2 linked regions of the Alkalinema sp. FACHB-956 genome follow. Each later gene encodes a partner of the first gene's protein in a complex. Links are inferred from orthologs where the notes say so. Each region holds a gene or a part of one and is shown on either strand. Other genes may lie near its edges.

The links.
Region 2: the proteins of rpsG (region 1) and tig are in contact, whole or in part, in a crystal structure (PDB 3GTY), measured with the Thermotoga maritima proteins. The link is inferred for Alkalinema sp. FACHB-956 from one-to-one orthologs. Residues at the interface, in WP_004081843.1 of Thermotoga maritima: Lys34, Lys52, Lys55, Glu59, Arg62, Gln63, Glu66, Asn67, Lys69, Val71, Arg95, Ala109, Lys110, Lys111, Gly112, Arg113, Pro114, Glu117, Glu121, Ile124, Ala125, Tyr127, Asn128, Asn129, Thr130, Gly131, Lys135, Asp139, Arg142, Met143; in WP_004081061.1 of Thermotoga maritima: Glu122, Val124, Val129, Leu130, Tyr133, Glu188, Gly259, Ile262, Tyr263, Glu266, Ser270, Glu273, Gln274, Glu277, Arg308, Gln311, Ile312, Ser315, Tyr316, Glu325, Arg329, Arg336, Leu363, Phe366, Trp367, Arg373, Leu377, Arg381, Leu384, Glu387.

The regions. Positions count from the first base shown.
Region 1 is NZ_JACJRC010000021.1:74,321-86,677, forward strand. The notes cover bases 4,606-7,432. They hold rpsG (30S ribosomal protein S7), read left to right. Parts: upstream 4,606-5,697; coding sequence 5,698-6,168; downstream 6,169-7,432. Other genes in these bases: H6G21_RS19200 (iron-sulfur cluster assembly accessory protein), read left to right, coding at 4,606-4,850; rpsL (30S ribosomal protein S12), read left to right, coding at 4,994-5,377; fusA (elongation factor G), read left to right, coding at 6,234-7,432. In the rest of the region: H6G21_RS19190 (phosphodiester glycosidase family protein), read left to right, coding at 1,239-3,092; H6G21_RS19195 (cupin domain-containing protein), read left to right, coding at 3,680-4,126; more of H6G21_RS19200, read left to right, coding at 4,515-4,605; more of fusA, read left to right, coding at 7,433-8,357; tuf (elongation factor Tu), read left to right, coding at 8,380-9,609; rpsJ (30S ribosomal protein S10), read left to right, coding at 9,782-10,099; H6G21_RS19230 (LON peptidase substrate-binding domain-containing protein), read left to right, coding at 10,340-10,993; pheA (prephenate dehydratase), read right to left, coding at 11,093-11,947; H6G21_RS19240 (DUF1997 domain-containing protein), read left to right, coding at 12,201-12,357.
Region 2 is NZ_JACJRC010000005.1:187,387-199,847, forward strand. What follows is about bases 26-2,956. They hold tig (trigger factor), read left to right. Parts: upstream 26-756; coding sequence 757-2,157; downstream 2,158-2,956. Other genes in these bases: H6G21_RS08880 (aspartate-semialdehyde dehydrogenase), read right to left, coding at 26-66; clpP (ATP-dependent Clp endopeptidase proteolytic subunit ClpP), read left to right, coding at 2,359-2,956. Outside these bases: more of H6G21_RS08880, read right to left, coding at 1-25; more of clpP, read left to right, coding at 2,957-3,042; ATP-dependent protease ATP-binding subunit ClpX, read left to right, coding at 3,120-4,466; H6G21_RS08900 (alpha/beta hydrolase), read left to right, coding at 4,643-5,536; H6G21_RS08905 (M3 family metallopeptidase), read right to left, coding at 5,596-7,440; H6G21_RS08910 (NADPH-dependent FMN reductase), read right to left, coding at 7,584-8,129; H6G21_RS08915 (HAMP domain-containing sensor histidine kinase), read left to right, coding at 8,598-9,479; H6G21_RS08920 (NAD(P)H-quinone oxidoreductase subunit H), read left to right, coding at 9,644-10,828; H6G21_RS08925 (hypothetical protein), read left to right, coding at 11,622-11,840; H6G21_RS08930 (class I SAM-dependent methyltransferase), read left to right, coding at 12,387-12,461. UniProt on the Bacillus subtilis protein: Involved in protein export. Acts as a chaperone by maintaining the newly synthesized protein in an open conformation. Functions as a peptidyl-prolyl cis-trans isomerase.

The sequences.
Region 1 (12,357 bases):
GACAAACTATCCAGAATCAGCGGCATCCTGAATGAAACTAGGGCTATAAAAGGTTGACAGGGATCTTTTAAAAATGGCAGCTAAGGTGCCTTCTACCGGTTGACTGGGACTATCAGGTGAGCATCATTCCTCGATCGGGAACGTGACCTGAATACTCGGTTCAGCAGGAGTGGGGCCGGTTATCGCGAGCCTGCTTGAAGAACTTCCCTCGGATCGTGCAGCCAAAATAAATCGATCGGTCGCAACTTTCTAGGGAGTGCGATCGAACCACTGAAGCTTCTACTCTGTGCCAAACAATTCACGGAGTTTCCCCAATTCAGCCTTGAGAAAAAGCTTTGATCTACTTTGATCCACTAAGTCTCTACAAACAAAGAAGTCTCTACAAACAAGTCTCTACAAACAGACTCATCCTGAAACAATCACCCAATTGACCAGTCTGTGCGCCTCAATGGGGTCACTTTGGAAATACCTAATACCTAGGCTACCCAAAACTAATCAAGGCACAGAGACAGGGGCTAAAAGTAGCTAACTTTAGCCCACACCATCATCTCCCAAACCCGTGGCCTAGCGCAATTGGGGAGTGTTGGTTGACAGTTGAGGGAAATCCATCTCAGACCCAGGAAAATGAATTTCAATATCCTCATCTTAAGGAGTCAGAGTAGAGCATTCTATAAAATAAATCACCCTCTGACAATCCCTTGCCGTGGGTTTGTGTGGTGGATAGGCCATAGTGGGTTCTCCATCATTGGTCGTACCACAGGTGATTCTCAAAAGACGATTGATAGACAACGATTTTCAATCTTTCTCGTAATCGCTTGCATAATGTTTAGGTTTCACAATGTTTTTTTCGGTGTAGCGTTGAAGGACGTGTTGGGGCCTGGGCGATCGTTGAACGGTGTGGTAACTGGATAGTGCACGCTGGATAGCGAGGTTGAGGCTGCTGTCTTGGATGACAATGGACTCGGATCAAGCCTGCAAGCGGTTGCTGTTGTTTAAACACTTGCTGTTGTCTAAACACTTAACTGTTGTCTAGAAACCGTGCTGAGTTGTCTAGAAGCAGCGCTGGCCTAGGGCCGACGATCGTGTCAAAACGTCCACAGATGGGTGATGTTCTCAGGAAATCCAGCAGGAAACACCGTAGTCAGGAGACAGCGCGTCAAAAAGCAGCGCGTCAAAAAACAGCACATCAAAAACAACAGTCATCAACAAGCGTGGATAGGCTTTGTAAGGAGTGGGGCATGAACTTAAATCAGGGACAGTCTAGGCAAACCTTCTCCCTCAAAGGGTTGGGGACAACAATACTCGTCATCGGGCTGGGAATCGGGACAGCTTTACCAGCCTTGGCGGTTCCGCCCAAGCCCCCGAGCTTAGAACAACCGCCCTCGGCTCCTACCCCCAATGCGCCAATGCTGAGATCCCAAACGAATCCATCCTGGATACAGGGGCGGCAAATTTTGCTCAATGGTCGAACATTTAATGCTGCTTGGGGCCAATGGCAAACCTCGACAGGCAATCGCATCGCCCTTTCGGAAGGAGCATTAATGCAGCTAATCGGACTGCGTTTTCTCAGTACCGAAAATCTTGGGCAGCAGCCGATCGACTGGTTTGTAGACCCCCAGCGCCCCCCGGCTCCGCTGCCGGTGCAGCGGATTCCCCCCGTACGCTATCTGGATATCACGGCCTTGGCCAACCAGTGGGGTTGGCAAGTCCAAGCCAAGGGAGAGGTGCTCGAACTGAAAACCCCGAGTGCGGCTTTGGTCAATTTACGTCAAGGTCAGCAGCCTTGGGGGGAACGCCTCGTCGTGGATCTCGATCGCCCGACTCCCTATCAAGTGGATGCCCAAAGCCAGGAATTGTTGATTACCCTAGAGGCCAAAACCGACGCTGCGTTGATCCAACGGTTTAAGCCAACGACCACTGGGATCATTAAGTCTCTGAAACTAGAATCGATGGGCGATCGCACAACCCTGCGCCTCGGCGTGCCCATCACCCAACGGCCCTCCCTATTTACCTTAAGCAATCCTAATCGCTTAGTCATTGACATTGGAGCCTTCCCCCTCCAACCCCTTGATATTGCCTGGGGCAAGGGCTTACGGTGGCGGCAACAGGCGTTAACACTGGGGACAACGCGCTTTCCAGTCATTGCCCTGGAAATTGATCCCAAGCAAACGGGGGTTCGGCTGTTGCCCGTTCTACCCAACTTCCCCACGATCGCCGGAACGGCCAGTCTGCTGCAAACGGCACAACAGTCCCAGGTGAGTGGGGCCATCAATGGCGGATTTTTCAACCGCCTTAATCAGTTGCCGTTGGGTGCAATTCGCTTAAATGGACAGTGGCGATCGGGGCCGATTCTCAATCGCGGGGTCGTCGCTTGGACGGAGCAAGGGCAGTTTCGCTTCGATCGCTATAGCCTCAAAGAAACAGCCATTTTGGCCAATGGGCAACGCTTTCCCCTGACCTATTTCAATAGCGCCTATGTGCAGGCGGGCATTGCCCGGTACAACGCGGAATGGGGCAGTACCTACACCACGCTCTCGGATAACGAAATTCTGGTCACGGTGCAAAATAACCAGGTGACGGAACAAAAAAATGCAGGCAAGGCGGGAGAAACGGTGGCCATCCCGACGGGATCTGCCTATCTGCTGGTTTTTCGATCGAACCGGACGGCGGCAAATCAGTTTACTCCAGGCACCGCAGTACAACTCGATCGGGTGGAATCGATCCCCGGCTTGGAAGCCTACCCCCATATGGTGGGCGGCGGGCCTCTCCTGGTCAAAAACCGCCAAGTTGTTCTCGATCCCGCTGCGGAGCAGTTTAGTGTCGCGTTTGCCCAAGAGCGGGCCGCCCGCAGCGCGATCGGGCAACTGCCTGATGGCAAGATTCTGCTAGTGTCTGTCCATAACCGCGAAGGAGGGAGTGGGCCTAGCCTGGGTGAAATGGCTAGTATTATGCAACAGTTAGGAGCCGTGGATGCGCTGAATTTGGATGGAGGGAGTTCAACAACGCTGTATCTAGGAGGCCAAATTCTCGATCGTCCGCCCCGCAGTTCTGCCCGTGTCCATGAAGCGATCGGCGTTTTTCTTCAGCCTTAATTTTGAATCATTTTGGAGACAGGACTACGTTGCATCCAGTTGCAACACCACTGTAATTCCAGTGAATGCACTCAAAATGCACCAGAATTGCACCGATTTCATGGGATAGTTCAGCATTCTCCATGATTTCTCTTCCGTTGTGGATGTGAGACAACTCATGGGGATAGTCAAGTGCACAGGTGTCTCAGGGATGCTCAGGGATGTCCCACCCCGTTGAATGTTTTTATTCAAACTGATTGGACTTCCACCTCAATTGAGTCCCAATTGAGTCTCAATTCAATGAATCCCATTAAGCCCCCTTGAAGCTGATTTCCTATCCCCGTGAAGAATGGGTGAAATTCAGTGAAATTACTCACTTCGCACTAGTCGCACAGAAACGGGTTTGTTAGGGTGAAAGGGCAAAAGTTTTCGGGCTGTTCTTCGAATTCGTGAAACACTGTCGATCGGGTTCATCGCACCCTGTATGCAAATTCACACAGCCGTTCTCTTCGTGACTCGGTTCTTCGACCGCTCGTAGCTCAACGTTAGGTGACGATCCCTGGGCACAACGAAAGTTTTGAATTTTTACGGTTACAGTTTTACGAATTATTGATTCTAAGGAGTGGAATATAGTGGCTCAACCTCAAGAAATGACTCAAGTTCCCGCCCTCACGTTGTCTACTTCTAATTTGAAAGGCATCGCAGCAACTGAACTCCGTCCCTGGGGGTCGTTCACAATCCTAGAAGAGGGGCGGGGTTACAAGATTAAGCGGATTGAAGTTAAGCCGGGACATCGCCTCAGCTTGCAAATGCACCACCACCGAAGTGAGCACTGGATTGTTGTCGCAGGGACTGCGAAAGTGACCTGTGGAGAAGAGGAATTGACCCTAAGTTCGAACCAATCCACCTATGTTCCCCAATGCACACCCCACCGATTAGAAAACCCCGGTGTGATTTCTCTGGTTTTGATTGAAGTCCAAAATGGCGAATACTTGGGTGAAGACGACATTGTGCGTTTCCAGGATGACTATGCACGGGCAACGCCCGATCGCTAATTTGGTAGTTGATCATTTGACCAATTTCGGGCTACTCATCCATCCATGGTTCGATACGGCAAGCTCCCACGCTGCACGCCCCCCTGAACAATGGACAGGTAAACTATCTTAAACATCAAGAGGGAAGGACCCGGTGCGATCCTTCCCTCTTGCCGCAGAAGGAAAGCGGGTGTGGAATTTCTGGAACGGGTGTGGAATTTCTGGAACGGGTAGTGCAGCGACGGAATCCAAGCAATCTAATCCGCTTTAACTTCAAACACAATCCGCTAGAACGGTCGATCGCTGGAACAGAGAGTGCGCTTGAGGGGGCGATCGTCCATGGGGAATTGCGGCATATTAGGATGGCAACAGTAATGTTTCCCCTTCTAGTTATTCCTCGTTTAAATTCATGGTTTATCTCAGTGCAGCAGCGCTGGCAGAAGTCAAGCGTACTCGGCAGCGACAACATCCTACTGCATACTATTTGCGGATTATGACCCAGGAAGGCGGCTGTTCCGGCTGGAGCTATCGGTTAACTTGGTGCGATAGCCGCGCGTCCGATGACGTAGAACAGCAGTGCGAAGATATCACAGTCATTGTGTCGGCGGCCCAATGGCCTCATCTGGAGGGACTGAAAGTTGACTATGCTGAAGATCTGATGGGCGGTAATTTTCAGTTTGACAACCCGATCGCCACGGCGGTTTGTGGCTGTGGTTTTTCATTTTCGATCAATTCACCATCATAAAGTAGCAATTGGATCCTAGAAAGTTTACCTTTAACTTTTGAGCTTTAACAAATACACCCAAAAAGTTTGACAGGGGTCGTCAAACCTTGGTACCTTTAATATTTGTTGAAAGTTGGAACAAGCAAAAATTTACAGGCAATAAGATGCCCACAATCCAGCAACTCATTCGGGATGAGCGCAATCGCGCTCGAAAGAAAACTAAGTCCCCGGCGCTCAAGGCTTGTCCTCAACGTCGTGGTGTCTGTACTCGTGTTTACACAACAACGCCTAAGAAGCCCAACTCGGCTCTGCGGAAAGTTGCCCGTGTTCGGTTAACCTCTGGTTTTGAGGTGACCGCTTACATTCCAGGGATTGGTCATAACCTCCAAGAGCACTCCGTTGTCATGATTCGGGGTGGTCGTGTGAAAGATCTGCCTGGAGTTCGCTACCATATTATTCGTGGCACCTTGGATACTGCTGGTGTGAAAGATCGCAAGCAGGGTCGCTCCAAGTATGGTGCGAAGCGTCCTAAAGCTGCTGCTAAGTAACGCACATTTAGATGTCGTTTAGATGTCGTTCTTGTTAGGTGACGTGCTTAGGTAACGTACCTTGTTTTAGGTTTGGTCAAGAAAGTGTCTGGGGTTTCCCATGAGTTGCGGACACTTTCTTCAGTCGTACTAGTTCCAGTCACAAACTAGATGGAATTGGTCTGCTAGGTTGCCCATAAAGGATTTTGGTTTCACGAAGGGATTGATGCTGAATTCCGAAGCCATCCTTGGGTTGGGAATACCTAGCTTTTCACTGTGTCTGGGCTGATGATTTCTAGGTCGGTCTTCAGACTGTATTTCTCAACTCTGAAAGGATTCTTATGTCTCGTCGTACGGAAATCAAAAAGCGTCCGATTCCTCCCGATCCTGTCTACAATTCTCGTTTGGTAACCATGACTTCCCGTCGCATCATGCGCAGCGGTAAGAAGTCTTTGGCGAACCGCATTATCTATCAAGCCTTTGACATCATCAAAGAACGCACTGGGGCTGATCCCATGGAGGTTTTTGAGAAGGCTGTCAAGAATGCGACTCCTCTGGTGGAAGTCAAAGCTCGACGGGTGGGTGGTGCAACCTATCAAGTGCCCATGGAAGTTCGGAGCGATCGGGGAATTGCCTTGGCGTTGCGTTGGTTGATCCAGTTTTCGCGGCAACGGGCTGGGAAATCCATGGCGAGCAAATTTGCCAATGAACTGATGGATGCAGCCAACCAAACTGGTAGTGCAATCCGGAAGCGAGAAGAAACTCACCGGATGGCTGAAGCGAACAAAGCCTTCGCACACTATCGGTATTAAAACGTATAGAATCTTTACAGCGTCTTTACTGACGTTATCCCTATCCAACGATCGAGGAGGTAACCGTGGCTCGTACCGTTCCGCTCGAGAGAGTACGAAACATCGGAATTGCTGCCCATATTGACGCGGGCAAGACCACCACAACGGAACGGATTCTGTTCTATTCCGGTGTGGTTCACAAAATTGGCGAAGTACATGATGGTGCTGCCACCACTGACTGGATGGAGCAGGAGAAAGAGCGCGGTATCACCATTACTGCGGCTGCAATCAGTACCCAGTGGACTCGTCGCGATCCAGAACAACCGAATAAGCCTGCTGAAGGTGCGCTGGAACACAAGATCAACATTATTGATACTCCAGGACACGTAGACTTCACCATTGAAGTTGAACGTTCTATGCGAGTACTCGACGGTGTGATTGCAGTTTTCTGCTCCGTCGGCGGTGTACAACCCCAGTCTGAAACGGTGTGGAAGCAAGCCAACCGTTATAGCGTCCCCCGGATTGTGTTCGTTAACAAAATGGATCGGACAGGGGCTGACTTCTACAAGGTTTACGGTCAGATTAAGGATCGCTTGGGAGCCAATGCAATTCCCATGCAGATTCCGATCGGCGCTGAAGATAACTTCAAAGGGATTGTGGACTTGGTGCGCATGAAGGCGTACATCCACAAAGACGATCTTGGCAAGGAAATTGAAGTCACTGACGTTCCTGCTGACCTCAAAGATCGGGCTGAAGAGTTTCGTGTCCAGCTGATTGAAGCCGTGGCCGAAACCAGCGAAGAACTGATGGAAAAATATTTCAGCGGTGAAGAATTCTCCGTTGAAGAAATCCAAACAGCCGTTCGTAAAGGCGTGCTGGATGGCTCGATGGTTCCAATGTTCTGTGGCTCTGCCTTCAAGAATAAAGGCGTTCAGCAACTGCTCGATGCAGTGGTGGATTACATGCCCGCCCCGATCGATGTGGCCGCTATCCAAGGCACTCTGCCCGATGGTTCTGTCGCTGAGCGTCCTGCCAGTGATAATCAACCACTAGCGGCTCTAGCCTTTAAGGTGATGACGGACAAATTTGTAGGTCGTTTAACCTTTGTGCGGGTATACTCGGGTGTTCTCAGCAAAGGCAGCTACATCTACAACACCAGCAAAGGTAAAAAAGAGCGCGTCTCTCGCCTCATCGTCTTGAAAGCCGACGAGCGGATTGACGTGGACGAGCTACGGGCTGGCGACTTGGGTGCAGTCCCTGGTTTGTCTGATACCTTGACGGGTGATACGCTAGCGCCCGAAGGCGATAATATTGTTCTGGAATCTTTGTTTATTCCTGAGCCGGTTATCTCGGTAGCTGTAGAGCCTAAAACCAAGAGCGATATGGAAAAGCTTTCCAAGGCGCTTAAGGCTCTTTCTGAGGAAGACCCCACCTTCCGCGTCAGTATTGATTCTGAAACGAATCAAACCGTGATTGCAGGGATGGGTGAGCTGCACTTAGAAATTCTCGTCGATCGTATGATGCGGGAATTCAAGGTTGAAGCTAACGTTGGTGCACCTCAGGTCGCCTACCGAGAAACGATCCGCAAGCAAGTTCGTGCTGAAGGAAAGTTTGTCCGTCAGTCCGGGGGTAAAGGACAGTATGGTCACGTGGTGATCGAACTGGAACCCGGTGAAGTCGGTTGCGGTTTTGAGTTTGTCTCGAAGATTGTCGGTGGTACCGTTCCTAAGGAATATGTCGGGCCGGCGGAAAACGGGATGAAGGAAGCTTGCGAATCGGGGATTTTGGCAGGCTATCCGCTGATCGACGTTAGGGCAACCTTAGTCGATGGATCCTACCACGACGTGGACTCTTCGGAAATGGCCTTCAAGATTGCCGGTTCTATGGCAATTAAGGAAGCCGTGATGAAAGCTTCTCCGGTTCTCCTCGAGCCTGTGATGAAAGTTGAGGTCGAGGCACCGGAAGAATACCTGGGTACAGTGATGGGGAACCTGATTTCCCGTCGCGGTCAAATTGAAGCCCAGGGTGTGGAACGGGGTACTGCAAAAGTGGTTACCAAGGTTCCACTGGCTGAGATGTTTGGGTATGCGACAGACATCCGGTCTATGACGCAAGGTCGAGGTACCTTTACAATGGAATTCAGCAACTACGAGGAAGTGCCTCGGAACGTGGCTGAGGCCATCATTGCGAAGAACAAAGGGAACGCATAATTTGCAAGAGGAACTGTAGAAAATGGCACGCGAAAAGTTTACACGGACTAAACCCCACGTCAACATTGGTACCATCGGTCACGTTGACCATGGTAAAACCACCCTGACCGCAGCAATCACCTCGACCTTGGCTGCTCTGGGTCAAGCTGCTGCTAAAAAGTATGATGAAATCGACGCAGCCCCTGAAGAAAAGGCTCGTGGTATCACCATCAACACAGCTCACGTAGAGTACGAGACTGCAAGTCGGCACTATGCTCACGTGGATTGTCCCGGTCACGCAGACTACGTGAAAAACATGATCACGGGTGCTGCTCAGATGGACGGTGCTATTCTGGTTTGCTCGGCAGCAGATGGCCCCATGCCCCAAACCCGTGAGCACATCCTGTTGGCTCGTCAGGTGGGTGTACCTCGTCTGGTCGTGTTCCTTAACAAGAAGGACATGGTGGATGATGATGAACTGCTGGAACTGGTAGAGCTGGAAGTTCGCGAACTGCTCAGCTCCTACGATTTCCCCGGTGATGACATTCCCATCACCGCTGGTTCTGCCCTGAAGGCCCTAGAGCAAATGCAGGCTAACCCCAAAACCCAACGGGGCGAAAATGAGTGGGTTGATAAGATCTACGAACTGATGGATTCCGTGGATGACTACGTCCCCACCCCTGAGCGGGAAGTGGATAAACCCTTCTTGATGGCAGTGGAAGATGTGTTCTCCATCTCTGGTCGGGGGACAGTGGCTACCGGTCGGATCGAGCGGGGCATGATCAAGGTCTCCGAAGAAATCGAAATCGTCGGGATTCGTGACACTCGTAAGACCACGGTGACCGGGATTGAAATGTTCCGGAAGCAGCTGGAAGAAGGTCAGGCTGGTGACAACGCAGGTCTGTTGCTGCGCGGTATCAAGAAAGAAGATATCGAGCGTGGGATGGTATTGGCTAAGCCCGGTTCTATCACTCCTCACACCCAGTTTGAATCTGAGGTTTACATCCTCAAGAAGGAAGAAGGTGGTCGTCACACTCCGTTCTTCCCTGGCTATCGTCCTCAGTTCTATGTGCGGACAACCGACGTGACCGGTACGATCAATGCGTTCACCGCTGACGATGGTACCACTGCGGAAATGGTGATGCCTGGTGACCGGATCAAAATGACCGTGGAACTGATCAACCCGATCGCAATTGAGCAAGGGATGCGCTTTGCTATCCGTGAGGGTGGCCGTACCGTTGGTGCGGGCGTTGTGTCCAAGATCCTCAAGTAGAATGACTTAGGATTACTGGGGGAATTCATCGGTTTTCCCCCAGTAACTCCTGTGATTTATGTTTGCTAATCTTTCGTATTTTCGTCAGCGTTGACCTTAGCATTAATCACTACTTTTGTTATTTCAACGCTTGATGTCATCTGAACCTTGACAATATAGATAGGCATTTTCAATGGCAACGATTCAACAGCAAAAAATCCGGATTCGACTCAAGGCCTTCGATCGTCGCCTTCTGGATACTTCCTGCGAGAAGATTGTAGACACAGCAAATCGTACCAATGCAACGGCGATCGGCCCGATTCCCCTTCCTACCAAGCGCCGGATTTATTGCGTCCTGCGCTCTCCCCACGTAGACAAGGACTCCCGTGAGCATTTTGAAACACGCACCCACCGCCGCATCATTGATATTTATCAACCTTCGTCTAAAACGATCGATGCATTGATGAAGCTCGATCTACCAGCGGGTGTTGATATTGAAGTTAAGCTTTAATTACTAACAACATTAATTAGTTGTTTTTTAGGAGACGGCTTTTACCGGGTGAAGGTAAGAGCCGTCTCTAGTCATTGTGTATAGGTTGTTCTAGAACGTCATTTCTCTAGAATGCAATTGGCCTGCACCACAATTTGGCTGGGACATACCCTGAGTGCCTCCATCAAATACATTAAGATTGGATACATTAAGAGATACATTAAGAAAAGTAAGCAACGTCTCCTCTCCTTAGCAATTCCCATGGCTTTCTCCTCGATCGCGGTTCGTGAACTTCCTCTTTTCCCGTTGCCCGGTTTAGTTCTGTTTCCAGGCCGACCCTTGCCGCTACATATTTTTGAGTTTCGTTATCGCATTCTGATGAATACGATCCTCGAAACCGATCGGCAATTTGGGGTTTTGATGTGGGATCAGGTTAAGGGTGAGCCTGCTCTAGTTGGGTGTTGCGCAGAAATTATCCAATTTTATCGCCTGCCCGACGATCGCATGGAGATTTTGACCTTGGGGCAGCAGCGCTTTCGGGTGTTGGACTATGTGCGTGAAAAACCCTACCGCGTTGGACTGGTGGAATGGTTAGAAGATGAACCGACCCAGAAAGATTTGCGGCCCCTGACCCAAGAAGTAGATCAACTTTTGCGGGATGTGGTTCGTCTATCGGCCAAGTTGAGTGGCGAGGCGATGGATTTACCCGAGGATCTCCCGACCACCCCGATCGAACTATCCTACTGGGTTGCCAGCAATCTTCGAGGGGTTCCAGAAGAACAACAAACGTTGCTAGAGATGCAGAATACGTCAGCGCGCTTAGAGCGGGAAATTGAGATTTTGTCCTCGACCCGCAAACACTTGGCAGCAAGAACTGTTTTGAAAGATACTTTGGGCGGAGATTTTCCGAATTAATCCCAAATTCCCCAAGTAGTTCCGCACAACCCGAAGTCGTCCGAACTAGCGGAGATTTCCCGAATTCGCTCCGATTTGCTCCGAATGGGTAAAGCCTACTCATTCGGCAATTTCTGCATAGTTTTTAAGGTCATAGCTGCCAAACAGTTTGACGGTTTCAGCTTGCGCGATGAGTTCCCGCAAAGCTGCTTGTGTAATGGCTGCTCTGGCATCCGCTTCTAGATCTAGAAAAAATAAGTAGTCACCCATCGATCGCTTGCTGGGGCGAGATTCAATCCGACTCAGATTGATTTCTCTGTCAGCAAAAATTTGCAGCATTTTGAGCAAACTGCCAGGCCGATTGGCTGCAATACTAAAAGCCAGTGAAGTATAGGCTCCGCCGGGGGATTCTTCTCGGCTGAGGACTAAAAATCGAGTTTGGTTATCTGGATGGTCATTAATTGGACAGGCCAGGATAGGAAGCTGGTACAGTTCGGCAGCTCGTTGGGAGGCGATCGCCCCGATCGTTCGATCTTGGCTTAAGTTGCCCAAGGCTTCAGTCGTGGAATTGGTCGGCTGTGCCTGAGCCTGTGGTAAATGGGTTCCTAGCCATTGTTGGCATTGGGCTAAGGCTTGGGGATGGGAATAGACCGTACAAATGTCACTAATCTGCGAGGCACAGGAAATCAACGCATGGTGAATGGGAATCGTGAGTGCATGCTGAATGTGAAGTTGATCCAGCTGCCATAGCGTATCCATCGTCATCGTGACGCCGCCTTCCACGGAATTTTCCACTGGAACGATCGCCAAGTCTACTTGATTTTGGGCGACGGCTTGGAGGGTTTGGGCGATCGTGGGATAGGCAACAAGGTTCGATGCCTGAGCGCGATGCTCTAGCAGCCAAGTCTGAAAGGTCAGCGCTGCCATCTCCGCATAGGTGCCTGTGGGACCGAGGTGGCCAATAGAAACTGTCATAGGGAATGGGAAGACATCTTGAATGGGGAGAACAACGGGTCAGTCAGAACTGCCATGGAACAGTCTTTCTAGAAAGACTATTAAGACCCTTCAATGGCAAAAAGACTGCAATTTATGAAGGTAATCCAGATGGGTTACCTGACTATCCTATACTTCAGTGAAAATCCTGAGAAAGCGGTTTCATTTTCTAAAATTGAATTAAGTGCAACTTGAAAATCCGTAAACCTCCGGTTCCCTTCTTCTATTTTTGTCTATGGATACTTGCTTCGCCTCCTCACAAACGATTGATCTTCGCGTTCCCAGTCAACCTGTTCCCATTCACCACTACCTTCGCCAAGCCCAGCGGTTAGTTTATACCCTGGCTACGCCCGATCGCGTGACTCCTTTAGATGATGAGCATTACCAATTTC
Region 2 (12,461 bases), on another replicon or contig:
GGCCAGAAGCTCTGTTCCCACTGCACCTGTCGCGCCTAGGATGGCGACGCGATACGACTGACTCAAACCGAACCTCCTACAATCGAACCGTTTCTAGGGAAAACTTTTAATCTCAAACCCTGACTATTAATCTCAAAAATAGTGAGGAATCTCAAAAATCCAGTGAGTCTAAAATCCAGTGAGCCTAGAATCAACTGATTACAATCTTGACCCAAGCCCTTCTTACCGAATATTACCAATCTAATTACTGACTCTAAAAAATAATTGAACAACTGACCTCAAGGGGAAATCTCTATACTCCTTAAGTTTTGCGATCGTCCTTAACATAAGCCTCCCGAGGAGAGTTTCACAGGACCGCATCGGATCATTATCAAGAATTGCACGACCAAAGGACTCCCTCACGAGATTCATTCTTGCCCCTTACTTGATACCTCTTTCAGGTGCAGCCAGTTCTTCTCCTCAGCTCTTTTCCAATGCTCAGGTATTGCTCTAATGCTTCAGAAACCCATAGCTTCAGGAACCCATAGGTTGAACTTCCAGCAATGTGAAGTTAAAAGCTCCTAGGCCAGTAATTATACTTACTATTCAATTGAGTTTTCTGAATTCTATCGAACTTTCCGGATCACCCAGCACAAATTTTGTGATCGATTTCGAATTAATTTGTCGCAAAAATCCACAGAGTAAGTGAACGATCGCGCACACCAATGAGTTAGTATAGCTTACTGCGAAGCAGTGAATCTAGAGTTTTTACACGCGATGAAAGTAACCCAGGAAAAGCTACCCGCCAGCCAAATTGGCTTGGAGATTGAGATCCCGGCGGAAATGACCAAGAAAGCCTACGAGGCGACCATTCAAAAGTTCATGCGCCAAGCCAATATCCCTGGGTTCCGCAAAGGCAAGGTTCCCCGGCAGGTGGTGCTTCAGCGGTTTGGGGCTATGGGAATTAAAGCCACGGCCTTAGAAGATTTGATTGATACTGCTTTGAAGGATGCCCTCAAGCAGGAAAAAATTGATTCGCTGGGGAATTTCCAACTCAAGTCTGACTTCACAGGGTTGGTGGAAAGCTATGAACCTGGTACTCCGCTGACCTTTAAAGCCTCAGTAGACGTACAGCCCGAAGTAACCCTGAAGCAATATACCGGCTTGACCGTACAGGCGGAAGAAATTAAGGCGGATCCCGATCGGGTTGCAACCACCCTGGAAGGCTATCAAAAGCAACTGGCAACTTTGGTTCCCGTGGAAGATCGGGGGGCGCAACTGGGAGATGTGGCGGTGGTTGACTACCATGGTCGCTATACTCCTGATGCGGAGGGGGCTGAAGAAGTGGATGTCCCCGGTGGCAAAGCTGATAACTTCCAACTGGATATGGAAGAAGATCGCTTTGTGCCCGGCTTTGTTGCAGGGCTGATCGGTATGAAAGTCGGCGAAACCAAAGAAGTAGAAGTTCAGTTTCCCGAAGATTACTTCAGCGAAGAATTGCAGGGGCGGCCCGCGAAGTTTTCCATGACCTTGAAGGAACTCAAGGGACGGGAACTGCCGGAATTAGATGATGACTTCGCCAAAGAATTGAGCGAAGACGAATTTGAAACGATCGCGGCCCTGCGAGAAAATCTGGAAACTCGCTACCAAGAAGAGGCCGACGCCAAGACTAAGCAGAATAAAGAAACTGCACTGATCAATGCCCTGCTGACTCAAGTTGAGGTGGATTTGCCGGAAACTCTGGTGGAGCGGGAACTCAATTACATGATCACGCAAACCGCCATGCAGCTTCAGCAACAGGGAATGGATGTGCGGAAGCTGTTCAACGAAGACACGATCGCCATGCTGAAGGAGCGGTCCCGTGAAGAAGCCATCGATCGCCTGAAGCGCACCCTCGCCCTCGGCGAAGTGGCCAAGCAGCAAGAACTCAAAGTGGATGAGGCTGAACTCAACAGCAAGTTCAAAGAAACCATGGAAGCCTTACAAGGTCAGGATATTGATCCCGATCGCCTCCGCTCAGTCCTATCAGAAGATTTGCTAAAGGAGCAAATCATTGCTTGGCTCGAAGCCAATAACACGGTTGAGTTAGTACCTGAAGGAACCTTAGAAAGTCAGGACGACGAGACCGCTGAAGATGATTCAGAGGCCATTGAGGTCGCTACCGAAGTCGTAGAATAGGTCAACCCTCGGACTGGATAGAGATAAAGCTATCCAGTCTTAATCTTTTGGAGCAAAGATCAACTCCCACGGATTTGATCTTTCCGTAGATTTTCGGAAATCGCCAATGAATCCCTGGAAAACCCCGACAGACCTTGGCGACTTAAGGCATAATGTGAGCAAGAACGCTTAAAATCAAGGACTGCAACGGTTTAAACCGCTATGGTGATCTCTCAATCCTCCGGCTACGGGCTTACGAGTACTTGTCGTCATGACGTGATTTCGGCGTCAACGGTTGTTCCCATGGTGGTTGAGCAGTCTGGACGAGGCGAACGCGCCTTCGATATCTACTCTCGGCTTTTACGGGAACGTATTATCTTTTTGGGAACGGATGTCAACGATACGATCGCGGACTCTATCATTGCCCAGATGCTCTTTTTGGAAGCTGAGGATCCGGATAAAGATATTCAGCTGTATATCAACTCTCCAGGTGGATCGATCACCGCTGGCATGGGGATTTACGATACCATGCAGCAAGTGCGCTGTGATGTAGCGACCATTTGTTTTGGATTAGCCGCCAGCATGGGTGCGTTTCTCCTGTCGGGAGGAACCAAGGGTAAGCGGATGTCGCTTCCGAGTTCCCGAATCATGATTCACCAGCCCCTAGGGGGTGCCCAGGGGCAAGCCGTAGACATTGAAATCATGGCCCGGGAAATCCTTTATCACAAAGATACTTTGAATCGTTTGTTAGCGTCCCACACAGGACAGTCCCTAGAGCGAATTGCTGCTGATACGGAACGAGACTTCTTTATGTCTGCGGAAGAAGCACAGGAGTATGGCCTGATTGATAAGGTGATTTATCGCCAAGATCGTGTCGGGGCTGAATCTCTTGCTGTCGCTTCCTAACTTTTAGCGTCTGTCCTGCCTAACCGTTGGTATTGAGGCCCATTTCGAACCGATCGCTGCACGAGGTTTAAACGTCTATGCCGCCGAAAAATTATGACTCCCATCTCAAATGCTCTTTCTGTGGCAAGTCCCAGGAGCAAGTGCGGAAGCTCATAGCAGGCCCCGGTGTTTACATTTGCGATGAGTGTGTGGATCTCTGCAATGAGATTCTGGATGAGGAGCTGTTTGACAGTGGTTCTACCCCCCAACCCGTGCCGCGTCGGGATCAACCTGCGGAAAAACGACGCACCCGGACGTCTCCCATTAGCCTAGGCCAAATTCCTAAGCCCCGGGAAATCAAGAAATATCTTGATGAGCACGTCGTGGGACAGGACGAGGCTAAGAAGGTGCTCTCGGTGGCTGTCTATAACCACTACAAGCGCCTGAGTTATGCCGAGTCGAAGGCTGAGGGGGGTAAGACTGAAGATTTGGTAGAGCTACAAAAGTCCAATATTTTGTTGATTGGCCCCACTGGGTCAGGCAAAACGCTCTTAGCTCAGACCTTAGCGGCAATTTTGGATGTGCCCTTCGCGGTCGCCGATGCTACCACACTGACGGAAGCAGGCTATGTCGGTGAGGATGTGGAAAACATTCTGTTGCGACTCTTACAAGTGGCAGACCTTGATGTGGAGGAAGCCCAACGCGGCATTATCTATATCGATGAGATCGATAAAATTGCCCGTAAGAGTGAAAATCCTTCCATTACCCGTGACGTTTCTGGGGAAGGGGTACAGCAGGCATTGCTGAAAATGCTGGAGGGCACGATCGCCAACGTTCCGCCCCAAGGGGGACGGAAGCATCCCTATCAAGACTGTATCCAGATTGACACCAGCAATATTCTGTTTATCTGTGGTGGCGCATTTGTTGGACTGGAGAAAATTGTCGAACAGCGGATTGGCAAAAAGTCCATGGGCTTTATCCAAACCACGGGCGAAAGCCTAAGCCGGGACAAGCGAACGGCGGATGTTCTGAAAAATATGGAAGCCGACGACATTGTCAAATTTGGCATGATCCCGGAGTTTATTGGACGGATTCCCGTGTCGGCGACGCTGGATCCGCTAGATGAAGATGCGCTGGCCGCGATTCTGACGGAGCCGAAAAATGCTTTGGTGAAGCAGTATCAAAAGCTGATGAAAATGGACAATGTGCAGTTGGAGTTCCGATCGGATGCGGTTCGGGCGATCGCCCAGGAAGCCAACCGCCGCAAAACCGGCGCGCGCGCACTCCGCAGCATTGTGGAGGAACTGATGCTGGATATCATGTACGAGTTGCCATCCCGAAAGGATGTTTCGCGCTGTGTGATTACCCGCGACATGGTGGAAAAACGATCGACCGCTGAGTTACTCGTTCATCCCTCTTCCTTACCCAAACCCGAATCCGCTTAATTGCTGGCGAAGCTTAATTGCTGGCGAGATTCCCAACTATGCTTCAGCAACAGAAGTGAGCCATGGGACGTAAGCCATCATGGGAAGTGAGCCATAGAAAGTTTACAAATGAGTCCCTCGTTTTGAGTTCCTGGTAACTTGAAGACGGGGGATTTTTCGATCGAGGGTGCAGCTCCATGCCGTTTATTACAATTCGCCACTGTCCGCACTATTACGAATGGATCACGGCAGTGGGACAGCAACGGACTCACCGCCCTGTTTTAGTGTTTATCCATGGTTGGGGCGGCTCGGCTCGTTATTGGGAATCAACGGCACAGGCACTAGCCCAGAATTTTGACTGTTTACTGTACGACTTACGGGGTTTCGCCCGATCGCAGTTATCTCCGCAGAATCCCCACGATCGCTATACGCTAGATGCCTATGGGGAAGATCTGGTGCAGTTACTGCAAGCCCTTCAGGTTGACACGGCCACTGTGATTGCCCATTCCATGGGGACTTCGATCGCGGTGTATTTTCTCCAGCAATCAGCTATCCAACAATCCGCCATCCAGGTCGATCGGGCAATCTTAACCTGTGGTGGAATTTTTGAATATGACGAACGGGCGTTTGCCGCCTTTTATCGGTTTGGACAATGGGTCGTCAAATTTCGGCCCCGCTGGTTGTATCAGTTACCTGAAATGGATCGCTTACTGATGCAGCGCTTTTTGCATCGGCCTATTGGCAAGCGCGATCGCCAAGCTTTTTTAGAGGATTATCTCAACGCTTCGGAAGCCGCCGCCATGGGCACACTCTTGGATGCGGTCAGTCAGCACGCCATTGACACATTGCCCCAGCATTTTACGGATCTGTCTATCCCCACCCTGCTGATTTCAGGGCAACACGATCGGATTATTCCGCCCACCTTAGGTCAAAAGGCCGCGGCTCTTAATCCAAGGATCCTCCATCAGATGATGCCTCAGGTTGGGCACTTCCCCATGCTGGAGGATCCGGAAGGGTATTTAGCGTTGGTACGATCGTTTCTTGGGGTGGAATCCGTCATTCAACCGATTCCCGTGGGCGATCGGGGATAGCCGTTCCAGAATCGTTACATCCAGAATCGTTACACCCAGAATCGTTGCACCCAGAGAATTTATCCCAGCGTGGCTTGGAGTTGATCTAACAAGGTTTCCACATAGGAGAGTGCCCCCCGAATCGTAGCGGTGTCCTCCAGATCGACTCCGACATACTTGCGGAGGGCTTCCACCTGATCCAAACTGCCGCCTACGGACAGTAACTCCAGGTAGCCCGGAAGGAAATCTTTGCCCATTTCGCGGTACTTCTGGTAGCAGGCCAAACTGACAATATTCGACGCGGTGTATTGATAGCAGTAGAACGGTTTGAAGTAGATATGGCCAATTCTGGCCCAATCGTATTGGTGCTCTGGCAGAATTGCGATCGCGTCTCCGCCTAATTCTCCATACAGTTGCATCCAGGTATCGTTGACAAACTGACTGTTAAAACTGCCCTGGGCGGCTCGATCGTGGACGGCCAACTCCAACCGACTAATCGTGCTTTGGCGGAAGAGGAGATTGAGCTGGTCTTCCAATTGGCGAGTAATTAACGCTTTTGTCAACGTTTTATCACCCTCTGCCTGTTTCAGTAGATAATCTAACAACAACAGCTCGTTGAACGTCGAGGCAATCTCTGCAGAGACCATCGGGGGATTGCTATTGAAATAGGATTGCCGATCGCCAATCCAAGCAAAATGCAAACCATGCCCCATTTCGTGGGCTAGGGTAAATAGGGAATTGTAGTCATCCGTGTAGGATTGCAGCAGGTAGCTGTGTTTGCCATGGACGTACCAGCAGAATGCACCACCTCGCTTACCAGGACGCACCTTCGCGTCCACCCAATTACGGATAAAGAATTCCTCCGCGCGACGGGCATAGTTGACATCGAACTGTTCCAAGGCTTTGAGCAGGGTATCTACGCCATCTTTGTAGGAAATGGCAGGTAGGGCGGTGTCATCTGTTGTCCAAGGCGCATAGAGATCGGCAGTGCGGATTTTTTGGCCGAGGGCTTGGTTTTTCAGGCGGTAGTAACGCTGAAAAAGGTCGAACCGATCGCGGGTGCCGTCCATAATGGCGCGAAACACGGGTTCTGAGACTTCATCGGCCAGAAGTTGTTTTTCCAGGGTGGAGGCATAGCCCCGCATCTGATTTTCCAACTTGTGATCCTGGGCCACCGTATTAAGAATGTAGGCATACAGCGAGTTGTGTTGCTGCATCACCTGGCGAATTGATAAATAGGCTTGGGTGCGAATCTCCCGATCGGGGTGGAACGCTAACGCCCCCAGTGCTGCTTCTGTATCAGCCGTGCGGCCATCCGGTGTGGTCACAGGGGTATATGTTTGTTCACCTAAATGCACCGATCGCAGTTGGATAAAGGCTTCCCGTCCAGTCAAGCTATCTTGGTTACGGGTTTGCTCGACTTCCTCCGACAATGTGTAGGGGCGATATTTAACAATCTGCGCTAAATAATGTCGGTAGGGTTGCAATTCCGGGGCTGCTTCTAAGGCTGCAAAGACAGTGGGATCCAGCTTTTTCAACTCCAAATCAAAAAAGAGTAACTGGTTCTGGATTTGCGTATAGGCTTCCATCATCTTGTCAACGTACTGCTTTGCCTCGGTATCCTGGGTATCCGCCGAAAAGATCAAGGACGGAAATGCATAGAGATATCCTGTCCGTTCAGCGATCGCCTCCAAGATGCCCAAACAAGTTGCAATTTCTGCTGCTGTTAGGGTGTGAACCCGTCCGCGATAGGTTTGCCGAAAATCGCTCGCTTGGTGACTGAGCGCTTGTAAGTCCGCTTCCAGTGCCGGATCCTGAAAGTCTTTATACAAGTCCGATAAGTCCCAGGTGGGTGCCTCTGCCAACGCCGACAATTGGGCCTGAAGGGTTTCTGAGGCAAAGCAGGAAGAGGGGCGATCGAGCATAGATTTTACCGTGGCTATGAAATTGCAACTTGTTGAACTGAAACGAAATGAGTTGAGCACAACTCGGGCATCCGCGGCCAAGCATCTAGACCAGCGAAATGGAACAGCCTAACGCAGCCTAACCCTAACGCAGCCTAAAACGGTTATGGTGCGACACCACGAATCTTCTGCGTGTGATCGACCAAGCTTTGGACAAATTGGTCAAACCGCTGATTTAGCGCCGCATCCACCAGTTGGCCCTCCGGCGTAAAGGCTTGCCAAGCTTGACCGATCGCGACTTGTTCCGGAATGACCCATGCGTGCACCCACCGCATAATCAAGCGTAGATCATTCAAGGCATTGCTGTTGGATTGCCCACCCAGGACACTAATCAGTCCCGTCACCTTGCCCGACAGCTCTTCAAAGCTCAGCAGATCGAGGGCATTTTTCATGACACCGCTGACACTACCGTGATACTCCGGGGTGGCTAAAATTAGCCCATCGGCAGCCTTCACCGTGTCCCGTAATGTGGTGACATCGGGATAATCGGGATAGGTTTTGCCCCCGTTACAGAACGGTAAATTCATTTCCCGCAGATCTAAAACCGTGACTTCAATGCCGAAGGCTCGCACCCGATCGACCGCTTGCATCAAGGCTTGATAACTGTGGGAGTCAGGTCGCAAACTGCCACCTATGGCAACCATTTTCATTGCTTTCACCCAATAAACTTTCACACGATCAATTCAGCATTGTCAGCATTATTTGACGTTAGCGCCAACCCGTCAGACGACGCCCTTCTTCCACAGCGGCGTTGCTGCGATCGAGCGCCTCTTTGAAGGCTTGGCAAGTCGATTGAATCCAAGGACGATGCAGGATGTTTTTCATGGAGACCCTCCAACCCGGACTGCCATCAAGGCAATCAATTACTTAAACAGGTATTAACTCGAAGTCATTTCGACTACGCTTAAGATAGCAAGAACACGCCGATCTCGTCAAGCGCATCCCAGGGGAGACGCATCAAGACCCATCAACTGACCCATCAACTTAAGTTCGCCTGAGCCTTTAGGGGTCTGTGTACAAATCAAATTCCAGGGGAAAGGGGGAAGGGGTCGGTGGGTAGAGGGGGAGGGGCAGCGACATTAACGAGCAGATGTGCAAGCTGGAATCTGGCGGTAATATTGAGGGGGTGTAGGTCTAGGCTGAGCGATCGAACCCTGGCGGTATTCGGCAATCCTGCCACCCCTTCACTCGCGTCTCAATCGATTACCCAGCCGGAAGGTATTCAGTTGCTATCCAATCCCAATTCAATTCCCGAACCCACAGCCCTAGAATCTTGGGCCGCGATCGAGCTAGCCCAATTTAAGGCTAGCTTTTTGGCGCGTACCTCCCATGAGTTGCGATCGCCGTTAAATGGCCTCATTAGCAGTCTGCAAATGATCCAAGCGGATCTCTGCGACAGTCCTGAAGAAGAGCGGGAATATGTTGCAATGGCCCACAGCGCTGCCCTCAAATTGGTCGAGCTACTGGATGAGGTCATTGATGTCTCCAAGGTGCAGTGGGGATCTCGATCATTGAAACCGGAAGCGATCGATCTTGATTTACTACTGCAAGAGATTGCCTACTGCACCCACCTACAGGCCCAAAATCGTAACCTCCGTGTTTATTTTCCAGAACTAGAAGACACGATTTTGATCTATGGCGATCGGGCCTGTCTACAACAAGCGTTGACCATCTTGGTAGACATTCCCTTAACCATCATGCAGGAAGGTCAAATCTATGTGGATCTACAAGTCATCGGACAACAGGCTTGCATCCGACTTCAAGACGATCGATCTCCAGCGGATTGGGATGGGGCGATCGCAGTGCTCAACTCTCCCAAGCCTGAATTTCCCGAGCTCCAGTCCCTCCCCTCCGATCCCAGACTTCTCCCCCAATTTTCGCCCGCTTTACGGCTCCTCATCGCCAAGGAACTACTGGCCGCGAATCAAGCCAGCGTAGAGATTGTGCAGGAAACCGATCGGCCGACCCTCCTCTGTCGGCTGCCCTTAGCATCCCCCTAACCCATGCCATAGAATTGGGTCTAACCTATTTCTCCGCTTAGAAATTCAAATTTCGATCTTGTATTCCAGCGCAAATACTTCGGGATTCCAGTCCGTATAATAGAGCAATGGGTACTTTTGCGTATCCTACTCGCATTTCACGAGACACGGGGAGAAGTTCAGTCATGCCAATGATCGAAACCAAAACCGAACCCATGGTGGTGAACATGGGGCCACACCACCCAGCCACCCACGGGTGTTTTCGGTTGGTGGTCACCCTCGATGGCGAAAATGTTATTGACTGCGAACCCGTCCTAGGCTACCTCCATCGCGGCATGGAGAAGATTGCTGAAAACCGCACGACCATCATGTACGTGCCCTATGTCAGCCGTTGGGATTACTACGGCGGCATGTTCAACGAAGCGGTGACGGTGAACGCGGTGGAAAAGTTAGCAGGGATTACCGTTCCCAAGCGGGCTAGCTACATTCGCGTCATCATGCTGGAGCTATGCCGACTGGTGAATCACCTGCTCTGGTTAGGGCCATTCGTGGCAGATATTGGGGCACAGACACCCTTCTTTTATACTTTGCGCGATCGGGAAATGATTCTTGACCTGTTTGAAGCCGCTACAGGCTACCGCATGGTCAACAATAACTACTTCCGGGTCGGTGGTTTGGCGGCAGATCTCCCCTACGGCTGGGTCGAAAAGTGTATCGACTTCTGCGACTACTTCACGCCCGTCATCGATGAATACGAACGCCTCATCACCAATAACCCCATCTTCCGGCGGCGGTTGGAAGGGGTAGGCGTACTCTCCCGCGAAGATGCCATTAACTATAGCTGCTCTGGCCCCATGCTCCGGGCCTCTGGTGTGAAATGGGATCTGCGCAAAGTCGATCACTACGAGTGCTACGACGACTTTGATTGGGAGATTGCCTGGGCAACGGAAGGGGATTGCTATGCCCGCTACGTGGTGCGGATGCAGGAAATGCGCGAATCCCTCAAAATCATTCGGCAGGCGATCGCAGGACTGCCCGGTGGCTCCTACGAGAACCTGGAAGCCAAGCGTATGGTAGAAGGCCCTAAATCCGAGTGGGGAGGCTTTGACTATCAATACGTTGCCAAGAAAGTAGCCCCCACCTTCAAAATCCCCAAGGGTGAGCATTACGTGCGCCTAGAAGCGGGTCGGGGGGAGATGGGCATCTTCATCATGGGTGACGACAATATGTTCCCCTGGCGCTGGAAAATCCGGGCTGCTGACTTCAATAACTTGCAGGTCTATCCCAAGTTGGTGCAAGGCACTAAAGTGGCGGACTTGTTTGTGATTCTGGGTAGTGTGGATGTGGTCATGGGATCGGTCGATCGATAAGTCGATCGATAATTGAGTAGATGGATTGTTGATCCCCGACCCATCTGAGTTGGTGGAGTGTGCTCGAACGTTGAATGTTGAGATCTTAGAGATCCCATTTTCAAGTCGAGCTCACTTTATTCGATCGGATAATCTAGCTCGGCTAATTACGTTGTGAATAGGTTGTGGCAAAGAGAGTTCACAAGACTCTCTTTTTTGTCTTTATAGAAGGGATGACGCTACTTTTCTGATCCCCTGTCCGAGATGGTCAAGTCCTTGGCCCACGGGGTATCTATTGATACCTCGATCACTACCATCATGCTTGGGTAGGCCCCCACAAAACTTCAATATAACCGGAGAAATATCGGCGATCCCGTTACTTAACTTGGTAAAACTTTAGACATTTGACCGGGGTATTACCTTGGAATTGTTGCCAACTTGGTTGTGGTACGAAAATACTCCTTGCGCAAACCCCAATATTGCGTTTTAATCAAATCCTGCATGGTAAAAATAATCTTCTGTCAACGCGAGTTAAAACATTGAAATTTCTCTCGCAGGATTGATTTTTCTATGGGTTGACAGGGAATGGATTCGCAGAGGGCATCTTTCTTTTCTGCCCGGTTTTGTCTGTTGATTTCGCTCATTTGCGCATTTCAATCTGCATTCCACTGACTTACGCTGATTTCCATATTCGATCAAACAGCATACTGTCGCTTTGACAGTGATTTCTTGTGCTGCCATGGATTGGCGATTTCGTCAGCTTTTTTCCCGTGCAAAATTGCGTTCACTTTCCCACCCTACACAGAGAGAACTTATGAAGTACCAAGCGCAATTGACTCCTTGGGTTATCTATCAAATCTCGGCTGAACAACGCATCCCTGTGAGTCGCTTTCGCCGTCGGAACGATGCAGATGCTTACTTAAAAGTTCTGCGGAGCACAAAACCCGGTTCCGAGTTCTTAGTGGCATTCGACACTGAGAGCTTTGCACAACCTGACAAGGCAGCTGAAGGCAAGGAACTAGCAACGGTGTAGAAGTCGAGCATTCGTGGGCTAGTGATCTCAATTGGATGCAAGGATCGTTTGTGAGTTAACTGGATGAAACGTAGCAACACTGAGATCTGGGTTCGTTTCAAATTGAACGCTACGTTTGATTTAAAGATTGACTGTGAAGCTGCTGCTAGAAGGAAGTTGCGGCTAGAAAGAAGCTATTGCCAGAAGTTAACGCATTCGAAAATTGCATTATGGTCTCATTGAGCAAATGAAAGTTGTAATCTGGAAAACAATTTTCAGCAACGATCGTTGAGTTCACCTTGTGTGATCGCAAATCACCCATGACGAATAGCTCCGTTCACTCTTGTGGAAGCAAGTCTTCATGATTTTGCATCTGCAAGAGTTTGCTTATAGGCCAGCGTCATAGGTCAACGTTGGATTATAGAAATCGGATTATAGAGAAAAGTCTGATTGTAGAAAGATAGGGTTGTCGAATCTTCCACCGAATCTTCAACCCAGGTCGAGTCAGGCTCCTTTTTGAAATTTCCAATTGCAAGATTCCCAGACAAAAATCAGGCTAAACCTGCCATGGCCCTTGATGTGAGTTTATCTAATCCACCTATCTCCGATCCTGGCAACCCAGAGCTAATCCGGTTGATCGTT